Regions from separate parts of the Pantoea sp. Ae19-2 genome, predicted to be linked through region 3. Evidence: riboswitches for the same ligand, from Rfam matches in the RefSeq annotation. Region 3 holds a riboswitch; each other region holds the start of a gene.

Region 1 (5,018 bases), 2.1 Mb from region 3:
AAGATAAATGTACCAGAAGACACAGATGTATAAGCCATAATCATCAGGAGTGCAATCACACAATCAGCGGTAAGCTAATTAAGCCTTTGATATTAGATGGCGCTTCATCGTCTTTTTGCATTTTTTATTACTCATCATCGGTAATGTTATTCAGCAGGATCGTGATTGAACGTCTGGCTTCGCTATTCGCCGTATCCGCCGGCATGTTAAACGCATGTTGGTAGTAGTGTGTCAGCTCAATAAGGCTATTCTGGTAGCCTTCAGTATGCTGCTTGATAAACTGCTGTGCGTCGTCAGATAAGCTATTTTTTCCGTATTGGATGGACTTTAAAAACTTCATGCTGTGACTTAACGTGGCTGAAATTTCCGCCCGTGTAATGGCATAAATTGTAAAACGAATGGTCCCTGTGCTAACAGGGGTGGCATCTTCCGCCAGATGAATAAATTGCTTAAACAACGGCAGTGTGGGTTGAGTTTGTTCGCAGTCACTGATGGGGGTTCGGCTGTCAATTGCACCACCGGCCAGCGGTTCCAGCCAGACGATATTTTGTGGATGCCGTAAAAATGCCTCGCAGGGGATAATAAGTGATTCTGGATTATTTTCGGCAATGAGCCAGAGAAACATGCCGAAGTTGTTGGTATTTTCTGCTGCGCTTTCTGCATCAGGAATTTTATCTTCGAATATGTGGTTATCTGTTACTTCGAAAGCGGGTCGAATGAGTTCGGTGACCTTATTATGCCTGGTTGAACCTGCTGGAAGAGAAGTAAACTGATAAATCGCTTCGTATATGTTCACTAACTCGGGATTTGTTTTACGGATTTGCTTAATGGCTTCGCCATGATGGGTATAAAGAACCATGACAGCGAGTTCAAAAAGCCGTTGATCGTAGTATCCTTCAATGCGTTTTTCTTGAGGGTCAGTGAGACACATTTTAGTCAGGTTTTTTAACCATTGCCGTTGTGCGGTAATGAGCCCCGAAGGTCCGGCCGTGGCGTTTTTTTTCGCGAGATCAAAAAAATGCGCCATTAACCGATCTTTTGCCGATAACGTCTGGCTCTGACAAATCACCTTTTCGATTGCGCTGGGATGCGCACATGAAAAACTGGGGGCGGCACTCGCCTGAAATGCCAGCATCAATCCTGACATGAGTAACGCCAGTTTTATAAAATATGCGACCAGGCTGAAGCCAGTTTTCATCAGGATACTCTGAGTAAATAATTGTTATCTCAAGAATAAGCCCAAGAAGGCGTGTTGAATATAAACCCGGATTAAACGATCTGATTTGATGCGGGCAAGGTTGCTTTGCCAGTGGCTCAACCTTATGCTGATGACGGGTAAAGTGAATTTACCTGACGACTCGGGGTGCCCTTCTTTGTGAAGGCTGAGAAAAACCCGTATTACCTGATCTGGATAATGCCAGCGTAGGGAAGTCTGATGCCTGACCGCATTCGCCTTCTTGTCCGCCGGTTGGGAGCTCTGATGACACATCAACCGCAACACCTTTCTGATGCGCAATGCGCGCCCATTCTGCAACAGTTTCGCCGTCAGTCACCGCTGGTGCACTGTATGACCAACGATGTGGTGCAAACGCTAACGGCTAACGTTTTACTCGCCCTTAATGCCTCTCCGGCCATGGTCATCGACGCTGACGAAGCGGCGCAGTTTAGCGCGCTTGCCGATGCGCTGCTTATCAATGTCGGTACGCTAACCCACGATCGTAAGCAAGCGATGCAGGCTGCGGTGCTTGCAGCAAACCAGGCGGGCACGCCATGGACACTGGATCCGGTGGCGGTCGGCGCGCTGACGCTGCGCACCGCGTTTTGCAAGCAGCTACTCGCGCAGTCGCCTGCAGTGGTTCGCGGCAATGCCTCAGAGATTCTGGCGCTGGCGCAGCAGGCAGAAGGCGGACGCGGTGTTGACAGCCTGCATTCGGCCGAAGCCGCGCTGCAGGCTGCCCAACAGCTGGCAAAAGCTTTTGATACCTGTGTCGTCGTAACCGGCGAAGTAGACTATGTCACCGATGGACAGCGAACCTGGGCGATTACGGGCGGCTCGCCGTTAATGACGCGGGTGGTCGGCACCGGCTGTGCGCTTTCAGCGGTGGTGGCGGCCTTTGCCTGTTTGCCAGGTGACCGACTGATCAACATCGCCTGCGCCTGTCGGGTGATGGCGCTGGCTGGAGAAAAGGCCGCGCAGGATGCAGATGGACCGGGTAGCTTTGCGCCTGTTTTCCTGGATGCACTCTGGACGCTGGAGGCACCTGATGAAACGCATTAATGCCCTGACGATTGCAGGGACCGATCCCAGCGGCGGGGCCGGTATCCAGGCCGATCTGAAAACCTTCTCTGCACTGGGCGCGTACGGTACCAGTGTGATCACGGCGCTGGTGGCGCAGAATACCTGCGGTGTGCAGTCGGTATACCGTGTTGCGCCAGAATTTGTGACCGCCCAATTGGACTCGGTGCTGGATGATGTGCGCATCGACAGTGCGAAGATTGGCATGCTGTCTGAAACAGAAATTGTCGAGCGGGTGGCCCATGGCCTGCAGCGGCGGGAAATTCCCTTTGTGGTGCTGGATACGGTGATGGTGGCTAAAAGCGGCGATGCCCTGCTGAATCCGGATGCGATTGCCTGTGTGCGAGATCGTTTATTGCCACAGGTCTCATTGATTACGCCAAACCTGCCCGAAGCCGCTGCACTGCTGGGATGCCAGGTTGCCCTCAATGAAGATGAGATGCTCACCCAGGGCAAAGCGCTACTGGCGCTGGGTTGCCAGGCAGTGCTGATGAAAGGCGGTCATCTCGATGGTGATGAAAGCCCGGACTGGCTGCTAACCCGGGCAGGGCGTCAGCGCTTTAGCAGCGTACGGGTAAACACGCGTCATACGCACGGCACCGGCTGTACGCTGTCCGCCGCGCTCGCGGCCTTACGTCCCCGGCATGACAGCTGGGAAGCGACGATCAGTGAAGCGAAAGCCTGGCTGCAGCAGGCATTACTGGCGGCAGATTCGCTGGAAGTGGGCAACGGGATTGGGCCGGTGCACCATTTCCATCAGTGGTGGTAGCCCATCGTGTTTCGCCTTGCAGACTGGCAAGGCGTTAATCCTCTTCAAACCAGGCGCTGTTTTGCTTGATGACTGGGGTGATCGAAAACATCATGGCCTGCAAATGATGGCGCAACGCCGCCTCAGCCTTGACGGGATCGTTTGCCTTCAGCGCCGCAAAAATAGCATCATGCTGTTCTATCAGGGTTTCGGCGGGCGCAACGTCATTCAGGGTTAAATAGCGTACCCGATCCATGGTGGCTTTGATGTTTTCAACCGTTTCCCACGCCAGCGGACAGCCGATGCTCTCAGCGATGAGGCGATGAAACTCATCGTCCAGGCTTAAGAACATCTGGCTATCGCCACGGGCAGCGGTGATGCGTTGCAGTTGCAGGTTATGCTCCAGCGCCATCAGCCCTGACTCTTCGATTTCCTCAGCAGCGCGACGGACCACGGCAATCTCCACGGCCTCACGAATGAAACGACCATCTTCGACCCGTTTAGCCGAGATCCTGCGCACAAAGGTGCCGCGCTGCGGCAGGATCTGAACCAGACCGGCCTCCGCGAGCTTGATAAAGGCTTCCCGCACCGGCTGACGTGAGAGGTTGAACCGGGCGGAAACCTCTTTTTCCGAGAGCAGTGCGCCCGGCTGAATTACGCACGTCACGATATCGCGGCGCAGATAGCGATAAACCTGCTGATTCACCGGTTCGCTGGTGGTAATGGTGTAAGAAAGTGTCATATCGCTGTCCGTTTTATCTTCGGCCTGGCATCAGGCGATCGCATCAGACCTCAGGACCGGCAATGGCCTGCTGAACGCTGGCACGGGCTCCCTGAGCGGCAAGCAGCAGGTAACAGGCGGTAAGTTGTTTCACCAGCGCATCGTTTTTAGCAAGATCGTCGCCAAATACCCTGCTGATGTTGAGTAACGCCCGCACGCGAGCTTCACCGTCATCACTTTCCGCTACGCAAGTGGCCAGTTGCGCGTTCAGCGGATCGCGGATCTCAATGGGCTCGCCTTTTTCATCCACTGCGCTGACATAGCGCATCCAGGCCGCGATGCCCAGCAGCAGCAACGGACATGGCGTGCCGTGGTCCAGATGCCAACGCAGGCTGTCGAGAAAGCGCTGGGGCAGCTTCTGGGTCCCGTCGGTCGCAATCTGATAAGTCCGATGCTTAATCGCCCGATTGGCAAAGCGGGCGATAAGCGCATCGGCATAGGCGGATAAATCGACATCCTGAATGGTCAGCGTAGGTGCCTGCTCATTGACCATCAGCGCCCGTGCCGCTGCGCGAAACTCGTCATCAGCCATACAGTCGCTGATGTGTTCGTAACCGGCAAGATAGCCAAGGTAAGCTAAAAACGAATGGCTGCCATTGAGCATGCGCAACTTCATCTGCTCAAACGGCAGAACATCCTGCACCAGTTGAGCGCCCGCTTTATCCCAGTCCGGTCGGCCGCTGACAAAATGGTCCTCGATCACCCACTGGAAAAAAGGTTCAGCTTCAACGGCGACCGGATCCCGTGAACCGATGCGCTGGTGCAGGGCGTCAAATGCCGCGTCATTCATGGCGGGCACGATACGGTCCACCATGGTGGAGGGAAAGGTGAGGTTCTGTTGGATATAGTCAGCCAGGGAGGCATCGTACTGCCGGGCCAGCTGCATCACGACATTACGCGTTACGCGGCCGTTTTCTGGCATATTGTCGCAGGACATCACGCTAAATGGCGCGACTCCCCGTTCACGGCGGCGGCGGATTGCCGCGACAATCAGACCCGGCAGAGAGTGCGGCTGGTCCGGCTGCGCCAGATCGTGCTGAATATCCGCGTGCTGAACGTCAAGGTCGCCGCTGGCGGGCAGATGACAGTAGCCTTTCTCTGTCACGGTCATTGATACAATCGCCACGTCAGGCTGACACATTGCCTCAATGACGGCCTCGATACCGTCCGTTTTGCCATGCAGCGCGGACGTG
Region 2 (5,018 bases), on a different contig from region 3:
GCCTGTAAGGCGCCAAGGGTGGCAACCGCCGGTCCCAGCACGCCTGCAGTGTTGCAGTTACCTGAGGCTTTGGGTAATTGTGGGAACAGTGCGCGATAGCTGGGCGCGCCGCCGCAAAAACTGCCTGCATAACCCTGTCGCCCCAGCACCGAAGCGCAAACCAGCGGTAGGTTACGGGCAAAGCAGCTGTCGGAAAGCAGATAAGTCACCGCGAAGTTATCCGCAGCGTCGATAACCAAATCAATATCCACCAGTGCTTCTTCAATACGACTTGCCTGTAACGCTACGGGATGTGCTTCAACCACCGTATCAGGATTACGCTGTGCCAGCGCACGTTGGGCGCAAAACACCTTCGGCTCGCCAATATCGGCAGTCGTAAATAGCGTCTGACGATGCAGGTTATGCAGCGCCACGACGTCGTCGTCATAGAGCCGGATATAACCGATGCCAGCGCCCGCCAGGAGCGGTAATAACGTGGAAGCCAGTCCACCCGCGCCAACCACTAAGACGCGGGCAGCGGACAAAGCCTGCTGCCCCTGCTCGCCCACTTCTGGCAGCATTGTCTGTCGTTGATAACGTGCCATCTCTGCTCCTTAGCGAAATTGCGCCAGCCCGAAAACGGGCGTAGAGGCGGCAGCCATGTCGCGACGCTCCATCATGCCAGCCTGACGTGCCTGATATCCCGCTTCAATGGCGCGCGCAAATGCGTCAGCCATGCGAACCGGATCGCTGGATTTCGCCACGGCGGTATTCAACAGCACAGCATCAAACCCCAATTCCATCGCCTGAGCCGCCTGGCTCGGCGCACCGATCCCGGCATCAATAATCAGTGGAACGTCCTTAAACCAGGCACGCATCGTCCGTAATCCCTCGATATTGCGTAATCCCTGGCCTGAGCCGATAGGCGCCCCCCACGGCATCAGCACTTCACAGCCCGCGTCCAGCAGTTTCTCGCCCACAATCAGATCTTCTGTGGTGTAAGGGAAAACGTGGAAACCCTCTGCACACAAAATACGTGCTGCTTCGACGAGGGCAAAGGGATCGGGCTGTAAGGTATCGGCATGACCGATCACCTCAAGCTTGATCCAGGACGTGGCAAACAATTCCCGCGCCATATGCGCAGTCGTCACGGCTTCTTTCACCGTGTGGCAGCCTGCGGTATTGGGTAAAACGCGTTTATTTAAGGTTTTCAGGAGATCGCGAAAGGCTCCGCCCTGGCTTCCTTCACGACGCAGACTCACCGTAATAATCTCGGCGCCGGATGCGCCAACGGCCTGTTGCAGAATATCCGGCGAGGGATAACCTGCAGTACCCAGTAAAAAACGTGACTGTCCGCTAAAGTCATAAAACATCGTTAGCCTCCCTGCATCGGCGATAACACTTCAAGACGACAACCCGCCACAAGCGGCTCTGAGGAATAGCGCTCCCGGGGAACAAATTCGCCGTTCACGGCACTGGCGACACAGCCAGCATCGATATGTTGTTCCACGAGTAATTCAGCCAGCGTGCGGGCTTCGGTTTCAATAGCAAGGCCGTTCAGTTCTATTTTCATCGCACTCCCTCGGACGTCAGTTGTTGCATAAGCTTCTCGGCCATCATCGGGGCCAGCAGGAAGCCGTGACGGTACATGCCGTTAATGGAAAAAATGCCATTTTCATAACGCACTTCGGGCAGATTGTGGCGGTAAGCCGGACGCAGACCTGTGCCGCTTTCAATAATGCGTGCTTCGGCGAGGGCAGGATGGATGCTGTAGGCTGCGCTTAACAGTTCCATCATAGCGCGCGCGCTGATTGGGCTGTCATCCTGGCTTTCGACCATGGTCGCGCCCAGCATAAAATGCCCCTGAGCCCTGGGCACCAGATAACAGGGAAAACGCGGGTGCAGCAGGCGAACAGGACGGGAAAACGTTATTTCGTCGGTGTGGAGAATAACCATTTCACCGCGCACGGCACGCAATTCCGGTTGGGATTGCCGGGCATGAATACCCCGGCAATCGATAATTTTCCCGCTGGGTTTACCCGGGTGAAACCGGACACCCGCATTCAGTAAACGCGTTTGTAATTGTTGCATTGCCAGCCGGGGATCAAGATGACCTTCTGCGGCAAAGAACAAGCCACGGGCAAAACGGTCTTCCAGCGCAGGTTCAATCTCTGCTGGCGTCACCCACTGATGTGATGAGGTCATGTTAGCGAAACGCGTTAACTCAGCACTGTCGCGCGGGGGCGCAATCACCAGGGTACCCTGCTGTTCCACGCCGCTGACCCGGGCCGACCACCATGCCGCAGCATACTGACCCCAGTCAACGACCTGCTGTGGCGCACTTTCCGCTTCGCACCAGGGCGCCAGCATACCGCCAGCCCAGTGCGATGCCGCGCGGCAGTCCGGTAAGGTAATGATTTCGACAGGTTCACCCTGCTCCGCCAGTAGCGTGGCGATACACAATCCGGACACGCCGCTGCCGAGCACTGACCAGCGGCTCATTGCCAGCCAACCTGACAGGGTAACATCAGAAACAGGATTTTCACTTTGGCCTCTCTGTTAACAGTCAGAGACCCGTGATACAAGAAGGGAAAAAGCATGAGCCCGGCAAAAGCAGACTCTGCGGCAAGTATCTGCCTGTGGCAAAGATACCCGTCTTCCTACGCCAGTATCAACTGGGTCAGGTTCTAAGGGTCGCTAAGCCGCGCATTGCGCTATTAGCCTCTCAGTCTCTTTGGCGAGACTCCCCTGACGGGTTCTAGTTTTATTTTAAGCCGCGCCTTACGTCAAGGCTGATGCAGCAATTTGTCGTTAGCGACTAAGGCACATTCAGGTAACGCAGCAGAGCGGTCATACAGGCTGCGCCCAAAATGATGACGATCAGCGGCGCCCTGCGCCAGGCGAGAAAAATGGCAAACGACACGCCCAGCAGCCTTGCCATCCCGGCAAAATGCTGACCTTCGAACAACGTGGTGGTGGCTGCAACGGCCAGTAACAGTACCGTGGCCGCATCGGATAACACATTTTGCGTGCGCTCACTGACAGGCAACCGGTTACCCAGTTTGACGCCCGCATAACGAATGGCATAGGTTCCGGCAGACAGCAAGGCAATGCCTGCAATTATCATCGGATGATTCATTTGCGCGATCTCCACGTAAGCAGCCCTAACAACGAAAACAGAACAGGCATCCCTGCTGGAACAAATGGCGTGACCGCCAGCGACAGCACGGCGCCGGTAGCCGCAGGAATGCGGGTTCGGGGTTTGCGTAACGCCGGGAAGATGAGTGCGATAAGAATGGCGGGAAACACGGCATCCAGACCGATAACGGAAATATTCGGGATAAACTGGCCAATCGCGGCCCCGAGCATGACGGTGAACGGCCAGATCAATCCGATACCGATGCCGCACAGCCAAAACGCACTGCGGCGTTGAGCCAGCTGCGGCTGAGAGATGCCGAACACCACACTTTCATCGTTCATAATGTGACAGCCGAGCGCCCCCCGCCAGCCTCTGCCCACTAAGTCTTTAACCGCAATGCCAAAGGGAAGATGGCGGGCGTTGACCAGCAAACCTGCCGCGGCAGCGGTTAAAGGACTGCCACCGCCGGCAACGATGCCAATAAATAAGAATTCCGATGCGCCAGCCAGCACCAGCGTTGATAACGCCAGCGGTACCCAAAACGGAAAGCCATCAGCAGTGGCGAGCGACCCGTAAGACAGGCCGACAATGCCATCTGCGATACAGACCAGAAAAATTGCTTTTATAACGCCTTTATCCAGCGTGAATTTTTTTGCCAGCATCAACATCGAATCCCATAACGAACGATAAATCCATTATAATGAACATCGGATATGTATTACAAGACGAACGATACGTTCATTTTAACGAACAGGAAAAGTGATGAGCACGCCCATTGATATCATTGCCCGAGGTTTAGTAAGAGAACGCCAGCGTGCCGGCCTGACGCTGGCTGAAGTTGCTCGCCGGGCGGGGATTGCAAAATCGACCCTGTCTCAGCTTGAAGCCGGTAACGGCAATCCGGGTATTGAGACGTTGTGGTCGCTGTGTGTCGCGCTCAATATTCCATTTGCACGCCTGATGGAGCCGGAAACGAACCGGTTACAGGTTATTCGCCGCGGAGAAGGCCCCACGGTGGCTGCTGAGCAGGCTGATTACAAAGCCGTCTTACTGGCAACCTGTCCACCGGGCGCACGACGGGATATCTATCTTCTGCACATACAGCCCGGCAGCGAACGCTGCTCACAGCCGCATTCACCGAATACCATCGAACATTTAATTTTGACGCAAGGGCGCGCAGAGGTTGGGCCGGTTGATTCACCCGTTGAGCTTGAGGTAGGCGATTACATCAGCTACCCGGGCGACACTGAGCATATTTTTCGTGCGCTTGAGCCAGATACGCTGGCTGTGCTGGTCATGGAGCATGTGTGAAGGCAGGTTTCCCTGCCTTCGGTTAAATACAGACTTCCTGGGCTATTGCGGCGCTCTGGCTGAGGGAAGCCAGTGAGATAACACGATGCGCGCTTTTCTCCAGTAAGGCGAGATCGTGGCTGACCAGCAAAATGGCGCAGCGTTGCTGTGTTGCCAGTTCGCTAATCAACGCCAGCGTCTGCTGCTGAACGACAGGATCCAGGCGCGACGTCGGCTCATCCGCAAATAAAAACACAGGGTCCAGTAACATCACCCTGAGCAGTGAAAAGCGCTGAAGCTCGCCGCCTGACAAACCCGAAGCCGGACGGTTCAGCAACGCGTGCGCTAATCCCAGTTGTGCCATCAGTTCATCACGTCGCTTCACCGTGGCGTGGTGCAGCCGCAGCACATCATCGATAACCCTGACCATCGCGATGTCAGGTGGAAATATGGCTGAGGGATCCTGATAAAGTTTTTGATAACGTAACCTACTGGCAGCCCCTGGACGCACGATCTTGCCCGCATCGGGCATTATCAAACCGCATAGCGTATCCCCCAGGCTACTTTTACCGCAGCCGCTTTCGCCGTAAAGCCCCACGATTTCGCCGGC
Region 3 (5,018 bases):
GCCCAGTGCCCCGCACAGGTGGGCGTAACGTTCAGCGATATCCCGCATCGGATTTTCCAGCACTTTCAACGCGTAGGGAATCGCGATTAACGCATTGGCAAAGATCACCACGCCATCCGCGGAGTCCGGCAAGCCGGTCGTGGCGTTCAGTAGCAGGAAAAAGCCGGTTGCCAGCACGATACCGGGCATTGCCAAAATCAGCATGCCGCTGGTGTCCATGATCTGTGCGGCGAGTGTATGCTGCCGCAGGCGCAGCTCCCGGCTGCTCCACAACAGCATGGTGGTCAGGACCAGACACAGCACGCCGGCGCCGAGCGCGATACGTAACGAGGTCAACGTTGCCTGCCATAACGCCGGTTGCTGTAACGCGCCCCGAAGCCCGCTATCCAGACCATTTACGATCACCGCCAGCAGCGGCGGCAGCAGCAGCAGCAGGGCGAAAAAGATGATGGCGGCGTCGCTGACGCGGGCCAGCGTGGAATCCTGAGGATCGCGCCAGCCGTTCAGTTGCGGGCTACCCGCCGGAATGGCGTTGCTGAAGCGCTGGCTGAGGAGCACCAGCACCAGGCAGCAGCTGAGCTGAATCAGCGCCAGGAGCGCCGCGCGGCCCGGATCGTAGTCATAGCTTAGCGCCTGGAAGATGGCCAGTTCGATGGTGGTCGCCTGCGGCCCGCCACCCAGCGATAGCACGGTGGCAAAACTGGCAAAACAGAGCATAAAGATTAATGCCCCGGTGGGCAGGAGCTGGCGGCGCAGCCAGGGCCATTCAAGCAGCCGGAAATGATGCCAGCCACGTATGTTCAGTTGGGCAGCAAGCTGACGCTGTTCGGCAGGAATGCTTTCCAGCGCCTGCAGCATCAGGCGCGTGGCCAGCGGCAGGTTGAAAAACACATGGGCCAGTAAAATTCCCTGAAGCCCGTAAGGCGAGAAGTGATAGTCCACGCCAAGCCAGGCGCAAAGCTGCGCCAGCCAGCCCACCCGACCATAGACGGTGAGCAGGCCGAATACGGCCACCAGCACGGGCAGAACCAGCGTCATGGCGCACAGGCGCAGCAACACCTGACGTCCGGGAAAGCGCCGCCGATAAAGGGCTCGGGACAGTGGAATGGCCGGCAGCAAGGAGAGCAGGGCGGAAAGCAGCGCCTGCTTAAACGAAAAGCCAATAACATGATGCAGATACGTATCCTGCAGGACAGACCGCCAGTCGGTCGCTGGCGCCGCCATCCACAGTGCTGTGAAGGCCAGCAGCGCCACGCTGCAGAGCAGCAGCGTGGCGAGCGAACCCGGAATCAGCCAGAAAGGGATTAACGGCTGACGGCGCGTTGCCATTGGCTAACCCATTGCGAACGGTGGCTGGCAACCTCTTCCGGTGAAAACTGCAATGTTGTCTTCGGCACGCTGAGCGAGGCAAATCCGGCGGGCAGGTCAGTTTTGATCACCGGATACATCCAGTTCCCGGTAGGGATGGTGTTCTGAAAGGCTGGCGTAACCATGAATTGCATAAACTGTTCTGCCAGTTTGGGCTGCTTGCTGTTCGCCAGTCGGGCGGCCACCTCAACCTGCAGATAGTTGCCTTCGGCGAAGGATGCCGCAGCATAGTTATCTTTTTTCTCTTCAATGATGTGATAAGCCGGTGACGTGGTATAGCTCAGCACCAGATCGCTCTCGCCTTTAAGAAACAGGCCGTAGGCTTCACTCCAGCCTTTGGTGACCGTGACGGTTTTCTTCGCCAGCTTTTGCCAGGCCTCAGGCGCGTTGTCCCCGTAAACCTTTTGCATCCACAGCAGCAGGCCAAGGCCTGGCGTGCTGGTGCGAGGATCTTCATAAATCACGCGCCATTTCTCTGGGCTTTCGACCAGTTCTTTCAGGCTTGTAGGGGGATTTTTTAGTGTGTTTTTGTTGTACACGAATGCGAAATAACCGTAATCGAACGGCACAAAGGTGGTGTCCATCCAGCCGCCGGGCACCTGCAGCTCACGGGTATCCACGTCGCTTTTGGCAAACAGGCCGGTTTGCTGCGCGGCCTGCAGAAGGTTGTTATCCAGGCCTAGTACCACATCGGCCTTTGTGTTCTTGCCTTCCATACGTACACGGTTCAGCAGCGAAACACCGTCTTCCAGCGCGACAAATTTCAGCTCGCAACCGCACTGGGCTTCAAAGGCTTTTTTGACGGCCGGACCCGGCCCCCAGTCAGCGGAAAAGGCGTCGTAGGTGTAAACCGTCAGGACAGGTTTGGCCGCAAAGACCGGGGCAGAGAGTAACAGCAGCACGGGCAGGACGTTTTTTAACACTTTGCGCTCCTAGGGCGGCAGGGTTGAGTCGCAAAGGATCTGAGCAAAACAACCTCTCAAATCCCTACGTCGGTATTAACCGATTCAGGTTCGACGGGTATTTCTCAGCGCCCTGACACTGTGGAAAGGGGCACCCCGTTGAGAACGCCACATTCTAGTCATTAAATGCGCAAGGGGAAAGGCTCACAGCGTAGGCGGGGCAAACCAGGCGGATTTAAAATCAAACCAGCCCAATGTATTCATCCGCACGCCGCGCATACTGCGCTGGCCCTCCAGCAGCAGCCAGTGATGAAACAGCGGATGAAGCCAGCTATTTTCCACCAGATATTTACCCCATTCAGCGAGGGAGAGCGTTTTTTCACGCCAGCGCGTGGCATCCTGCTGCCAGTTAACAGGCAGACAGTGCTGCATCAACGGCGTTTCGTATAACAGGGCAAACAGGGAATATTCGAGGGGCAGGGTAAAATTGACGCTGCCCAGCCAGATATCACTCTCGCCTTCGCCCTGATGCCAGCTTTCGTAACTGACTTCCCGGGTGTTCAACGTAACGCCCTGTTCTGCCAGCAACGGACGTAAGGCATCCGTAATACTGACATGCTCAATATGCTGGTTATACCAGGTTAACGTCAGGCTCGTGAGGCCCGCCGGTTTGTCCACTGGGGTCAGATCGCGGCGATGGTGCCAGCGGGGTAGCAGGCCGTAAGCCGGGAACCAGTAGCGCTGATAACCCCTGCCCGCATTATTGAGGAGTGCAATCGGGTTAAGCAGGTCGCTGAGCCAGCGTCGAATGTCTCGGTCGGCCATTTTTTCTGAACGCTGATCGAACAGTAAATAGTAGCAGCCTTCTTCAAGCCGGCTCTCTTCCTGTTTCTCATCGGCTTTTTCGCCCTGCAGGCGAACCCCTGCATAAACCAGCTCGTCACTGATCTCTGGCAGTACCCACACCGACACATCATCGATCAGCGCGCGATAGCCAAAGTAGTCGTCAAACGCTTCTATCTTCAACTGGCTGTGCTGATTACGGACGACCCGATAAGGACCTGTTCCCACAGGTTGACGGGCAAAATCGCGAATTTCAGGCCATTCCCGTGGCAGAATCATGGCGCTGACGCTGCCCAGCAGCCAGGGCAGCCAGCTGTCGGGCTGATCCAGATAGATATCCAGGGTCCAGGGGGCCGGTGAGTCGAGCCGTTGGATATGAGAAAACAGGGGATACTGACGCAGGCGTTCCAGGCTTGCGATCACATCGGCCATGTCCAGCTCCCGGCCATGATGAAAACGAATGGCAGGGCGTAAATAAAAGCGCCAGTGGAGATCGGATGTTTGCTGCCAGTGATGGGCGATATCGGCCTCGATTTCCCCCTGTTCCTCATTTATGCGCGTCAGGCCGCTAAAGATCTGGCGGGCAATATGGGTTTCCGAACGGCGCAGGGGCGAACCGGGTAACAGATTCAGCAGAGGGCGATAATAGAGGACGCGCAAAATATGTTTGCCCTGGCGGAAGCTCCGCCCCAGGTGGGCGCTGATCATCTGTCTGACCTGATCTTTATCCCCCACCAGCTGGACTAACTGATCGATACGATCCTGCTCCAGAAGATCTTCGGCACGCTGCTGCTGCAGCGCCAGCCCGGTGTAGCAGAAGGTCATCAGGGAACGTTTGCCCCGTCCGGCTTCGGCCTGCCAGGTGAGCCAGCCAGCCGCTTGCATTCTGTTGAGCAGGTTTCGCATATGGCGACGCGAACAGTGCAGCAAATCAGCCAGTTCGCCCAGGGTTGTTTCCTGTGGTTGTCCCTGGCAATTTTGCCACAGACGAATGAACTGCTGCTTCAGACGTGATGACGACATAAAAGAGGAACTCCCTGATAAAGGTGCTCTGTTTTTCTTACCCCATTTTAGAGGCAATCTTTCCTGTATTGGAAGAGCGGGAGGCATTCAGTAATGAATGGCGCTCTGACATGGACTGGCAGCGATGTCTGTCCCTTCTGAGTAGTGTGTTACGATTTCGCCAGCAGGGTTATTCTGCTGGTTTTTTTTACGTTGTAGGTTTGGGTCGGGGTTCCATTGTTCCCGTTTCTCCCGTTGTTCTGTCAGGGATAAGGCATGAAATCTTTGTTATCGTTCTCGCGCCGTTTCAATCCGGTCTTTTTGGCTTTTATGGTGACCGCCTTTATCCTCGGCGTGGCCGGTGCGCTGCAGGCACCGACGCTGAGCCTGTTTTTATCGCGAGAAGTGCAGGTGCCACCGCTGTGGGTCGGGCTGTTTTTTACCATCAATGCCATCGCCGGCATTGTGGTCAGCATGATGATCGCAAAGCGCTCCGACAGCGTTGGCGATCGGCGGAATATCATCTTAGTGTGCTGTATCCTTGCCCTGGCAAACGCCATACTGTTCGCGTTTACCCGCCATTACCTGACGCTGATAACGCTGGGCGTGCTGTTATCGTCGCTGGCGAACGTCGCCATGCCGCAGCTCTTTGCGCTGGCGCGAGAATATGCCGACAGTTCCTCGCGCGAAGTGGTGATGTTCAGTTCCATTATGCGCGCTCAGGTGTCGCTGGCGTGGGTGATTGGGCCACCGCTGTCGTTTGCGCTGGCGCTGAATTTTGGTTTCGTTACGCTGTTCAGCGTGGCGGCCGGCTTGTTTTTTCTCTGTTTCCTGCTGATCTGGTTTACCGTGCCCTCGGTGCCGCGTGCGGCTTCCCTGATGCAGTCGGGCGGGATCCCCCTG
Region 4 (5,018 bases), 570 kb from region 3:
GTACCTGTGGTTGAGGAGCAGGGCCAGAAAGAGGAGGGAACTGGCCCTGGTCCGGCCATTCCGGCCGGACACCTGTGACTTTACTGAGCATAAAAAAACCGCGCCAGCCGTAATACTCATTGCCGTGCGCGGCTTTCCACTCTTTAACAGCCTTTTGCACAGGCTGCAGGTATTTCTGGGCGCTGACGCGCGTTAGTACGCCGTTTCGGGTTCGGCAAGCCGCAGCAGAACACGCGTGGCCTCCTGCCAGTCTTCTGCCTGAGTAATCGCGCTCACCACCGCAATACTGCCCACCCCGGTGGCCAGTACCTCTGGCGCACGATCAATACTGATGCCTCCGATCGCGACTGTTGAGATGCCGTGCAGCCGGGCCAAATGGCGCTTAAGTTCAGCTACGCCCTGCGGGGAAGAGGGCATGGCCTTCGTCTGGGTGGGGAAGATGTGCCCCAGCGCCACATAGGAAGGGCGCAGTGCCAGCGCCCGATCCAGCTCTGCATCATCATGAGTTGAAAGTCCCAGCCGCAAGCCTGCGTGCAGGATCTGCTGCAGGTTAGCGACCTCTAAATCTTCCTGACCCAGATGGACGCCATAGGCCTGATGTTTAATCGCCAGTTGCCAGTAATCATTGATAAACAGACGTGCCTGATAGCGCTTACCTGCGGCGATAGCCCGAATAATCATGGGTTCAACCACCTCGTCCGGCTGATCCTTGATCCGAAGCTGAAGGGTTCGCACACCGGCTTCCAGCAGGCGCTCTATCCATTCCACGCTGTCAACGACCGGATAGAGCCCCAGACGTGATGCGGTTGCGGGAAAGGCGTCCATTTATTCCTCCTTTATTGCGGTCGCAGGGTGATACAGCTCACCGCCGCGCTCACGAAAATGATCAGACATTTTCGCCATCCCCACCTCAATCGCCTGGGCTTCGGCTTCCTGCCTTGCGGCGTAGTCACGCACTTCCTGGGTAATTTTCATTGAGCAAAATTTGGGGCCGCACATAGAGCAGAAGTGGGCCACCTTACCGGACTCCTGCGGCAGGGTTTCATCGTGGTAAGCCCGGGCCGTATGCGGATCCAGTGCAAGATTAAACTGGTCTTCCCAGCGAAACTCAAAACGTGCTTTGGACATCGCATTGTCGCGGATCTGCGCGCCCGGATGACCCTTGGCCAGATCGGCTGCGTGCGCGGCGATCTTGTACGTGATTAAGCCCTGTTTAACATCTTCCTTGTTTGGCAGACCTAAATGCTCTTTGGGCGTGACGTAGCACAGCATGGCGCAGCCGAACCAGCCAATCATCGCGGCACCAATGCCGGAGGTAAAGTGATCGTAACCCGGAGCAATATCAGTGGTGAGGGGGCCCAGAGTGTAAAACGGCGCTTCATGGCAATGTTCCAGTTGTTCGGTCATGTTGCGACGGATCATTTGCATGGGAATATGGCCGGGGCCCTCAATCATCACCTGCACGTCGTATTCCCAGGCAATTTTCGTCAGCTCACCTAAGGTGTGCAGTTCCGCAAACTGCGCTTCGTCATTGGCATCCTGAATCGATCCCGGACGCAGGCCGTCACCCAGTGATAATGAGATGTCGTAGGCCGCACAAATTTCACAGATGTCGCGGAAGTGCTCATACAGGAAGCTCTCTCTGTGATGCGACAGGCACCACTTCGCCATAATGGAACCACCACGCGAGACAATCCCAGTCAGGCGCTTCGCGGTCATGGGCACGTAGCGCAGCAGCACGCCTGCATGAATCGTAAAATAATCCACACCCTGCTCGGCCTGTTCCAGCAATGTGTCGCGGAAAATTTCCCAGTTCAGATCTTCTGCCACACCGTTAACTTTCTCAAGCGCCTGATAGATCGGTACCGTACCGATAGGCACCGGGCTGTTACGCAAAATCCATTCACGGGTTTCGTGGATATAGCGGCCGGTGGAAAGATCCATGACGGTATCGGCGCCCCAACGCGTTGACCACACCAGCTTTTCAACCTCTTCTTCAATCGAGGAGGTCACGGCTGAGTTGCCGATATTGGCATTCACTTTCACCAGAAAGTTACGCCCGATGATCATGGGTTCGGATTCGGGATGGTTAATATTTGCCGGAATAATAGCGCGCCCGGCAGCCACTTCCTGACGCACAAACTCAGGGGTAATATTTTCTGGCAGATGGGCGCCAAAGCTGTGCCCCGGATGCTGCTGCAGCAGCACCTCGCCGCGGATGCGTTCCCGGCCCATATTTTCCCGCAGCGCGATAAACTCCATCTCCGGCGTAATTATGCCCCGACGAGCATAATGGAGCTGGGTAACGCAGTGGCCTGCCTTTGCACGGCGTGGTGTGGGCAGGTGTTCAAAACGTAAGTGATCCAGGCCGTCATCGGCCAGCCGCTGTTGCGTGTAGGCAGAGCTGATTTGCACCAGATTTTCGCTGTCATTCCGCTCTTCAATCCAGCGCGCCCGCAGTTTATCCAGCCCCCGATGCACGTCGATTTGTGCGGCGGGATCGCCATAGGCACCGGCCGTATCGTAAACCGGAACGGGCTCATTCTCCTCATAAACCGGCGCTTCTTTACTGCCGCTGGTCAGGGTAGGGCTGAGTTGAATTTCCCGCATTGGGACACGGATATCATCGCGGCTGCCGGTAAGCCAGATACGTTTTGAATTAGGGAAGGCGCTGCCGCCCTGAAGAGAGTCAATGAATTCCTGTGCCTGAGCACGTTGTTCGCGACGGGTCGTTTTAGCAGTAGACATAGCAATATTCCAGTAAGAGGGAAGGTTGCTTGTCCGGAGTTCGGAAGGAGTAACGGCACTGCTGACACCATTCGGTGGCGTACCGTATAAATTTACTCTTGTTCCCTTCGCAGGTTCTAACCTGATCAGGTTCCGCGGATCCCGAATTAACGGTCTCAGCCCTTAGGCACTCCGACAAGATGAGGTTTCAACGATTTCGCTACGGCGCCCGCTCGGCTTCACCCCGGAAAAAGGTATAGCATGAACAGCGCCCGTAGATGACGTATCAACCGTAAACACCGACTACGTTCGGCGTTAAACGTAAAGCCCACTCAGCATAAGGGGGCTTTTGGCTAATCACAAGTCTTTTACAATCGATTAGGTTTTAGGCGGGGCGGGCAATTTCGCTGTCGTTAGCCACGGGCGGGGTCAGGTGATTATCCCATGCCATCTGGATGAGTTTGTCCTCAAGCGTAAAGCGTCCTTCCAGGGCTTCTCCGACCTCCGATAGCGCATTCTGAAAGGTGACGTAGTTATCGTCATCAATCGCCTGCTGCAGGTGTCCGTCATACAGCTTCATCAGTTGTTCGGTGTTGGCTTCCAGCGAGGGATAAATCTGCGTTGCTGCCAACAGCGGACTGGTACCGTCCATTTCTCCGATCAGGCGTTGATAGAGGCTGAAGTGGCCGGATGAAAGGTAATCGACCAGATTATGGCAAAAGTTATCAAGTGCCTGTTCATCCAGACGCGTCAGTGCCTCTTTCTTTGGCTTGATACCGACCAAATGGTAATAAGAAACCAGTAACTGGCGGCGAGCGGCCAGCCATGAATCGACCAGTTCATTACTGCCACCTACGCGTTTGGTCAGAACGTCTAACTGGTTGAGCATAGTTAACTCCGTATGAGTTATGCACCTTCATATTTCAGATTAGCGATGCGTCAAGTGCGCTTGTTTTCCACGAGCCTGCCGGGGAGAAATAAGCGTGTTGCCGTCTTGCAACCAGAATTATTTGGGTATAGTTGTTCATCTACACACTTAACATCGGGACTTCAGCGTGCGGGTTGACGCTAAGGATGACGAAATAAATGCAATGCGAAATTTCAAGCGTAGACGCTGGATGGTGGATTGTCAGCAGTGAACAAAAAATTTGGTTACCGCAAGGAGACCTGCCTCACGGTAATGCGCAGCATTTTGGCCTGACGGGTCATCAGGGGCGCGTAATTGGCGAATGGCAGGGGGAGAATGTCTGGCTGATTTGCGAAACACGTTCGGAGGATATGCTGTCTTTGCGGCAGTTACTTAACGAAGATCCGGGACTGTTTCAGTTGGCAGGGCGCGGTGTACAGCTGGCCGAATTTTATCGCTCTCACCGCTGGTGTGGCTACTGCGGCCATGAGATGCACGCCAGCAAGCGTGAATTTGCCTGCCTGTGCAGCCACTGCCGTGAACGCTACTATCCACAGATTGCGCCCTGCATTATCGTCGCCATTCGCCGGGGGGACGAGATCCTGTTGGCTAACCATGCGCGCCAGCGTAATAACATTTACACTGTGCTGGCCGGTTTCGTCGAAGTCGGCGAAACCATTGAACAGGCCGTCGCGCGCGAGGTAATGGAAGAGAGCAACGTGCGTGTGAAGAATGTCCGCTATGTTACCTCGCAGCCCTGGCCTTTCCCGCAGTCTCTGATGATGGCGTTTATGGCGGAATATGATGGCGGCGAGTTACAACATGACGGCAAAGAGCTGCTGGACGCCGGATGGTTCCGCTTTGATGCGCTGCCTTTACTGCCGCCGCCCGGTACCGTCGCCCGTCGATTAATTGAAGATACGGTGGCCCTCTGCCGCGCTGAGGCGTGAGAGTGCTACACTACTCGCTTGATACCGAGAGAGTCCTGAGATGAGTGAACTGAAGAACGACCGTTATTTGCGCGCCCTGTTACGCCAGCCTGTAGATGTCACCCCCGTATGGATGATGCGGCAAGCCGGGCGTTATTTGCCGGAATATAAAGCGACGCGCGCCCAGGCAGGCGATTTTATGTCGCTGTGCAAAAATGCCGAACTGGCCTGCGAAGTCACCCTGCAACCCCTGCGTCGCTTTAAGCTGGATGCGGCGATCCTCTTCAGTGATATTCTCACCATCCCTGATGCGATGGGGCTGGGTTTATACTTCGAAACAGGCGAAGGCCCGTGCTTCTCCAACCCGATTACCTGCCGTGCTGATGTCGATCGCCTGCCGGTGCCCGATCCTGAACAGGAGCTGGGTTACGTGATGAATGCGGTACGCACCATCC

What was found. Region 3 has a riboswitch for thiamine pyrophosphate ahead of thiB (thiamine ABC transporter substrate binding subunit). Riboswitches for the same ligand answer to the same signal wherever they lie in the genome.
Region 1: it holds a riboswitch for thiamine pyrophosphate, as region 3 does, so the genes downstream of both, thiM (hydroxyethylthiazole kinase) here and thiB (thiamine ABC transporter substrate binding subunit) in region 3, are expected to answer to the same signal.
Region 2: it holds a riboswitch for thiamine pyrophosphate, as region 3 does, so the genes downstream of both, AAIE03_RS22090 (FAD-dependent oxidoreductase) here and thiB (thiamine ABC transporter substrate binding subunit) in region 3, are expected to answer to the same signal.
Region 4: it holds a riboswitch for thiamine pyrophosphate, as region 3 does, so the genes downstream of both, thiC (phosphomethylpyrimidine synthase ThiC) here and thiB (thiamine ABC transporter substrate binding subunit) in region 3, are expected to answer to the same signal.

What each region holds. Positions count from the first base shown of each region.
Region 1 covers NZ_JBCHWE010000001.1:967,575-972,592, forward strand. Annotated here, with positions in the region: gene AAIE03_RS04525 (hypothetical protein) at 1-38, opposite strand, end outside; gene AAIE03_RS04530 (lysozyme inhibitor LprI family protein) at 128-1,198, opposite strand; TPP riboswitch at 1,350-1,446, shown strand; gene thiM (hydroxyethylthiazole kinase) at 1,436-2,278, shown strand; gene thiD (bifunctional hydroxymethylpyrimidine kinase/phosphomethylpyrimidine kinase) at 2,265-3,065, shown strand; gene AAIE03_RS04545 (GntR family transcriptional regulator) at 3,100-3,786, opposite strand; gene AAIE03_RS04550 (mannitol dehydrogenase family protein) at 3,830-5,018, opposite strand, start outside.
Region 2 covers NZ_JBCHWE010000002.1:327,494-332,511, forward strand. Annotated here, with positions in the region: gene AAIE03_RS22075 (HesA/MoeB/ThiF family protein) at 1-584, opposite strand, end outside; gene AAIE03_RS22080 (thiazole synthase) at 594-1,352, opposite strand; gene thiS (sulfur carrier protein ThiS) at 1,355-1,552, opposite strand; gene AAIE03_RS22090 (FAD-dependent oxidoreductase) at 1,549-2,481, opposite strand; TPP riboswitch at 2,620-2,739, opposite strand; gene AAIE03_RS22095 (AzlD domain-containing protein) at 2,798-3,118, opposite strand; gene AAIE03_RS22100 (AzlC family ABC transporter permease) at 3,115-3,786, opposite strand; gene AAIE03_RS22105 (helix-turn-helix domain-containing protein) at 3,881-4,429, shown strand; gene AAIE03_RS22110 (ABC transporter ATP-binding protein) at 4,452-5,018, opposite strand, start outside.
Region 3 covers NZ_JBCHWE010000001.1:3,116,090-3,121,107, reverse strand. Annotated here, with positions in the region: gene thiP (thiamine/thiamine pyrophosphate ABC transporter permease ThiP) at 1-1,329, opposite strand, end outside; gene thiB (thiamine ABC transporter substrate binding subunit) at 1,305-2,291, opposite strand; TPP riboswitch at 2,335-2,439, opposite strand; gene sgrR (HTH-type transcriptional regulator SgrR) at 2,475-4,136, opposite strand; gene AAIE03_RS14460 (MFS transporter) at 4,392-5,018, shown strand, end outside.
Region 4 covers NZ_JBCHWE010000001.1:3,690,201-3,695,218, reverse strand. Annotated here, with positions in the region: gene AAIE03_RS16970 (aminotransferase-like domain-containing protein) at 1-78, shown strand, start outside; gene thiE (thiamine phosphate synthase) at 193-825, opposite strand; gene thiC (phosphomethylpyrimidine synthase ThiC) at 826-2,748, opposite strand; TPP riboswitch at 2,834-2,932, opposite strand; gene AAIE03_RS16955 (Rsd/AlgQ family anti-sigma factor) at 3,113-3,616, opposite strand; gene nudC (NAD(+) diphosphatase) at 3,814-4,584, shown strand; gene hemE (uroporphyrinogen decarboxylase) at 4,625-5,018, shown strand, end outside.